Regions from separate parts of the Massilimicrobiota sp. An105 genome, predicted to be linked through region 1. Evidence: a T-box and tRNA genes for the amino acid it is inferred to sense, from the RefSeq annotation. Region 1 holds a T-box; the other holds one or more tRNA genes.
What was found. A T-box is a leader RNA that pairs with one kind of tRNA and senses whether it is charged. The one in region 1 lies ahead of ileS (isoleucine--tRNA ligase), so its partner is inferred to be a tRNA-Ile.
Positions count from the first base shown of each region.

Region 2: it encodes a tRNA-Ile, which carries the amino acid that the T-box ahead of ileS (isoleucine--tRNA ligase) is inferred to sense. The anticodon was not compared.

Region 1 is NZ_NFLY01000026.1:7,945-11,376, forward strand. It holds gene ileS (isoleucine--tRNA ligase) at 1-1,892, opposite strand, end outside; T-box leader at 1,929-2,134, opposite strand; gene B5E48_RS08310 (DivIVA domain-containing protein) at 2,106-2,558, opposite strand; gene B5E48_RS08315 (YlmH family RNA-binding protein) at 2,569-3,318, opposite strand; gene B5E48_RS08320 (cell division protein SepF) at 3,366-3,432, opposite strand, start outside.
Region 2 is NZ_NFLY01000063.1:5,482-8,913, forward strand. It holds gene B5E48_RS12540 (HAD hydrolase-like protein) at 1-60, shown strand, start outside; gene B5E48_RS12545 (MATE family efflux transporter) at 61-1,428, shown strand; gene B5E48_RS12550 (N-acetylmuramoyl-L-alanine amidase family protein) at 1,497-2,165, shown strand; tRNA gene B5E48_RS12555 (tRNA-Ile) at 2,241-2,317, shown strand; tRNA gene B5E48_RS12560 (tRNA-Ile) at 2,342-2,418, shown strand; tRNA gene B5E48_RS12565 (tRNA-Ala) at 2,435-2,510, shown strand; gene B5E48_RS12570 (hypothetical protein) at 2,720-3,196, shown strand.

The DNA of each region.
Region 1 (3,432 bases):
ATACGAACATCAGATTGATATGCAACTGAAGTTGCCCATAATCTTAAGATATCTGCACCATATTGATTGACAAGTTTAATTGGATCAACAGTATTTCCTAATGATTTAGACATTTTATTTCCTTTACCATCTAAAACAAAGCCATGTGATAAAACTGTCTTATAAGGCGCTTTATCATAAACTGCAGTTCCAATAATCAATGATGAGTTGAACCATCCACGATATTGATCACTACCTTCAAAGTATAAATCAACTGGATAACGATATCCTCTTTCTCTCATGCATCCTGTATGAGAAGATCCTGAATCAAACCATACATCCATGATATCTTTTTCTTTTTTAAAGATACCATTTGGTGAATGTTCATTTGTATATCCTTCAGGTAACAAGAATTTTTCATCTTTTTCAAACCAGATATTAGAACCATACTGTCTAAATAAATCAGAAATATGTTTGAAAACTTCTTCTTCCATAATTGGTGTTCCATCTTCACAATAAATAATAGGAATTGGAACTCCCCAGCTTCTTTGACGAGAAATACACCAGTCACCACGATCTTTAATCATGTTGTAGATTCTAATATGACCCCATTCATTTAACCATTCGACATGATCAATTTCATCTAATAATTTTTCTCTAATCTTATCAATTGAACAGAACCACTGGTCAGTTGCTCTAAAGATAATTGGTTTTTTTGTACGCCAGTCATGAGGATAACTATGTGTAATGAATTCAAGCTTTAATAACACTCCTAATTCATCAAGTTTTAAAGTGACTGTTTTATTAGCATCATCAACATATTGACCAGCTAACCATTCACCACAGTCTTCCATCATGCAACCGTGTTCATCAACATTACAATATATATCTAAACCATATTTTTGACCAACAATAAAGTCATCCATACCAAATCCAGGAGCAGTATGAACACATCCTGTACCAGCTTCAGCAGTAACGTGATCTCCTAAGATAACTAATGATTCACGATCATATAATGGATGTTGACAAGTAATCATTTCTAATTCTTGTCCCTTAAATGTTTTTAAAATCTGTTTTTCTTTTAATTCAAATTTTTCCCATAAAGAATCAACAAGTTCTTCTAAAACAATTAATTTTCCTTTTTCACTTTGAACAAGTGCATACGTATAATCCGCATTTAAACAAATCGCAAGGTTTGCTGGAATTGTCCAAGGTGTTGTTGTCCAAATCACAAAACTTGTATCTGTATCTAATATACCTTTTCCATCTTTAACCTGGAATTTCACAAAAATAGTTGGACTTTTCACATCATGATATTCAACTTCAGCTTCTGCTAAAGCTGATTCACTTGATGGTGACCAATAGACTGGTTTTAATCCTTTATAAATTAAACCATCCATCGCCATCTTTGCGAAAACATCAATTTGATTGGCTTCAAATTCTGGTAATAATGTTAAATATGGGTGGTCATAATCAGCAAATGTTCCAACACGGATACATTGTTCTTTTTGAATTTCAACTTGTTTTAATGCATATTCATAACATTTTTTTCTAAATTCTGCTGTACTTAATTCTTTACGATTGACACCTAATTTTTGAATAGCATTTTCAATTGGTAAACCATGAGTATCCCATCCAGGAATATAGGGTGTATACAATCCCTGCATGTTTTTATAACGACAAATCACATCTTTAATAATTTTGTTTAACATATGTCCAGTATGCATATTTCCATTTGCATATGGTGGACCATCATGGAAAACAAAATCATCATGTCCTTGATTTTGTTCAATGACTTTTTCATACATATGCGTTTCTTGCCATCTTTGAACGTAACCTGGCTCCTTTTTAGGGAGATTTCCACGCATTTCAAAATCTGTTTTAGGCATTAATAATGTGTCTTTGTAATTCATTGTATTCCTTCCTTTCTCAAATAAAAAAACGTCCTGTTAAAGGACGTGATGACGCGGTACCACCTTTATTCATATCTTAAAGATATGCTCTCTATATCTTAACGCGATGAACGTCTTATCCTACTTGATTTCAGATAAGCTACTCTTAGGCTGATTCATTATAAGTTCCCCTTATTTGCTTTTCACCAACTGCAAACTCTCTGTAAGTTTTCCTTATAAACTGTCCTTGTCATTGTATTTGTTTTCTTGTTCTTCTTTAATTAAACTGAAAATTTCAGATTTGTCAATAGTTTCTAGCATTTCTTCGCTCATTTTTACAACATTTGCTCTAAAATCAATAGCTTCCTGTTTAAACGTATCCATATCTTTTGACAAACCACGCACATATTCCATTGATTCTTTAAGAATCATATTGGCATTTCTTTTGGCTTTTTCAATCAATTCACTTGCTTCTTTTAAAGCTAAACGCGCAATTTCTTCGTTAGTTTTCTCATGTACAGATATTTGTTTTGTAAGTAAAGTGTTTTGTTCTTTTAATTCAGTCATTTCTTCTTCCATTGACTGAATCTTTTCCTTTTGTTTTTCAATTTCCTGTTTTAATTCACCAATACGATCATTGACTTCAGCAATGTTATAACCACGAAATTGCTTATCAAATTGTTCCAATCCTTCCACCTCACTTATAAAAGTATCCACTTACAACATAATTTCCCTGTCTTGTTTGCTTATTTTCATCCACAATTTTAACACGTCCATGATGTTTGAAAGATACCATATCACTATTATGACACAAATAACTCACTTCTTCAACAATTTTATAATTGACTTTGACATGCCCATTACGAATAGCTTCACTAGCTAAAGTACGTGGTACTTTAAACATCGTTGATACCACTTTATCCAAACGCATACTCGATAAAATAAAAGAACGAGATGTATAGTCATGTATAATTTCAATATCTTCATGACATTCTTGAAGCTTTATTTTTGATTTTTTTATTTGTTTTAATGTTTGGATAATATAAGGATAAGTTTGTTTTGTACAAGCAAAAAAACAACGCTCTCCATCAAAAATATCACCAACACACTCCCTTTTTATACCCAAATTCATTAAAGCTCCTAAAATATCCTTGTGCTGAATGCGTCCAAATTGCTGGCGATATATGACTTCAACCAATTGAATTTCAAAGTCAGACTTTTCAATTTCATAAAAATCTGGACAAATAATCATACGCTGATTTTCAGCATTTGTAAAACCACCATAACTTAAGACTTTCAGTTCTTTACCGATAACACTTCTTACTATCTCCTGTTCATGAGGATTATAGAAAGGTGTTAATACCATTCTTTGATGATGCAGTGCCTGAAATTGATAGTCTAAAATTTTCTTAACAAAAACTTCGTCGCCTTTAAAATGTTCTAACATCATTCAAAAAGAAAGTATTAGCAAGTTTTTCACTTACTAATACTTGTTTATTCATCAGTTTCAGAATCATCCATTGTAATATTGCCAGAAACGCCAATATTCTTAGGAGTACAT
Region 2 (3,432 bases), on a different contig from region 1:
GAAATGAAAAATGCAACAATTGTTTTAGAAAAACCATTAGATTTATTACAGCTTATATAAATGCAAAATCAAAATAACTTTGCATTAGGAAATGTATCCCAGCATATTTTACATATTGCTGGACCAATGATTGTTGCACAGTTTATCAATATTTTATATAACGTTGTTGATCGTATTTATATTGGAAGATTACCTGATGTAGCCACTCTTGCGATGAGCGGCTTAGGTTTATGTTTGCCATTAATTTCAATTATTATTGCTTTTGCGAATTTATTTGGTATGGGTGGTTCACCACTTTGTTCTATAGCGAGAGGAAGTGGAGATCATGATTTGGCAGAAGAAATTATGGGGAATTCGTTTTCTTTACTGATTCTTTTTTCAGTTTTGATTATGATCATTGGACTGTTGTTTAAAGAACCGTTATTATGGGCTTTTGGAGCCAGTCAGAATACCATTACATATGCGAATGATTATATGAGCATTTATTTATTAGGAACGCCATTTGTTTTGATTGGTTTAGGCATGAATAGTTTTATTAATAGTCAAGGTTTTGCGAAAATAGGCATGATGACAGTTTTGTTAGGTGCTATAACAAATATTATTTTGGATCCTATCTTTATTTTTGTTTTAGCAATGGGAGTCAAAGGTGCAGCGCTTGCAACTGTAATATCACAGTTTGTATCTGCCTTATGGACATTCCAATTTTTAACAGGTCAAAAAACGATATTGAAATTAAAAAAAGAAAGACTGAAATTAAAAATAAAACATGTGAAAAAAATATTTGCTTTAGGGATGGCTGGATTTATGATGGGATTGACAAATTCTGTTGTTACAATTGTTTGTAATGCCACACTTCAGACATATGGTGGAGATTTCTATATTGCGATTATGACAATTATTAATTCTATTAGAGAGGTTGTATCTTTACCAGGACAAGGCTTAGCTAACGCTTCACAGCCAGTGCTTGGCTATAATTATGGAGCTAAACAATATCAAAGAGTTTTAAAAGCTATTCGTTTTACAACAATCACTTGCTTTTTAACGAGTTTTCTTTTATGGCTCAGTATTACTTTGTTTCCTCAATTTTATATTCAGATCTTTAGTCATAATCCAGAAATCATAACACATGGAACGCAAGCTATTCATTTATACTTTTTTGGCTTTTTTATGATGGCTTTTCAAATGACGGGACAAGCTGTGGCGGTAGGATTAGGAAAGTCTAAACAGGCGGTTTTCTTTTCACTTTTTAGAAAAGTGATGATTGTTGTTCCATTGACTTTGATTTTGCCTATATATATGGGTATTGATGGTGTTTTTATTGCTGAAGCTATCAGTAACTTTATTGGTGGAGGCGCATGTTATTTAACAATGATGCTGACAATTGGAAAAGATTTAAAGAAAAAACGTTTATCTGTTGCTAAAGGTTAATATAAGGAGAAAGACTCTAAGCATAAAGACATTTCTTTTTTCATATAAATAAACGGGTGATGATTCATATGAAAAAAATGATGTCTTTTATTATTCTTTTTGCTTTATGTACATGTTTATATAAACCAGTTATTCATGTTTCATCATCACAATTGTTAAATCAAAGAGTGATAGTTTTGGACCCTGGTCACGGGGGTTTAGACAATGGAGCGAGTATTGCTGGAGTCGATGAAGATGAATTAAATTTGAAAATCAGTTTTGCATTGAAAGAAGAATTGGAATCACGTGGAGCGACGGTTTATATGACAAGAACAGATGACCAGGATATGACAAGAAGAAATTATAACTATTCTAAACAGGATGATATGTATTTAAGAGCGTTAAAGATTGATGAATATCAGCCAGATTTATTTTTAAGTATTCATTTGAATTCTTCAAATTCTAGTGCCTGGGGATCACAAGTTTTTTATTATAAAAAAAGTGAGGATGGGAAAAGATTAGCTGATAGTATTCATAATCAAATGAAAACCTTAACGGGAACAAGGAAAAATATTTCATCAAGTAGTTTTTATATCTTGCGTGCAACACAATCACTGGGTGTATTGATTGAATGTGGCTTTTTATCTAATGCTAATGAAAGAGGACAGTTAAAAAGTCGCAGTTATCATAAAAAGCTGGCGACAGTGATTAGTGATGGAATACAGGGTTACTTTCAGGCTTTATCTGCTCCATTATAAAAATATATCTTAAAAAATAAAAAAAGTATTGACGAAAAAAGAAGCCTATGCTAATATATTAGGGCAGTCGTTAATGGGCCTGTAGCTCAGCTGGTTAGAGCGCACCCCTGATAAGGGTGAGGTCGATGGTTCAAGTCCATTCAGGCCCACCATTAATAACTGTTATATATATACATGGGCCTGTAGCTCAGCTGGTTAGAGCGCACCCCTGATAAGGGTGAGGTCGATGGTTCAAGTCCATTCAGGCCCACCATGTATAATTGAATAATGGGGCTTTAGCTCAGCTGGGAGAGCGCCTGCTTTGCACGCAGGAGGTCAGCGGTTCGATCCCGCTAAGCTCCACCATATAGGATATATAACCTGTATTGGATGTTTTTTTGATAAAACATCTGATGCAGGTTTTTTGTTTATATAATATTTTTATCTAAAGGATATGAATTTAACCGTATTGTCAGGGAAAGGAGTTAAAGTTGGGACAATATGAATATCAAAACTATAAGATTTTGAAAAGGGTAATAAATGAAATAGAGAAAGGTTAAAGAAGGTAAATAATAATGATGAAAATTGTAAATGGAATTCAAAAAGTATTAGCATTGACAGATTTTGAAGTAAATAAATTAAGTGATCGTTTAGGATTGATGGAATTTAACGGTTATACGATTTCACGAAAAACTGCAAATGTAGAAGGACAAAGTATTGAATATAATGTATTTTCAGTGAAATGTATCAATAGTTTTAATGGAAAGCAGATTACGGTTAATGTTACTTATGAAGGAACGAATAAAGGAATTTTAGATACATTAGCACATAAAGTTGAAAACAATCCACTAGAAAAAGCATTTATTGATTTTGATCAGGTGCTTATTGGACATTATATTTCTGGTGGTGGTAATTTTAGCCAGTTGATGCAGACATATAGAGCTGAAAAAGTAAGAACAGTAGATAACAATGAAGCTCAAAGAATTTTGAACATGATGAAAAACAATGAACATCAAGTGAATAATCAGGAAAGAAAACCTGAACAAAAATAAATGAAATGAGAAAAGAACTTTGATAATCAAATAAAATATGCTAGTAAATGAACTGTCAAACAGAGATGAAAATCGAGTAGCTAGCATCTATACAGGATGCCGTGACGTGATGATGATAGGAGCATGAGTCAAAAGACTTTAGCATATTTCTAACTTTATGAGGAAAGTTGGGTGATATAAAAAAATATTTGATTATTGAAGTGTATATATATGAAGAAAGGGCAGAAAGAGTCCTT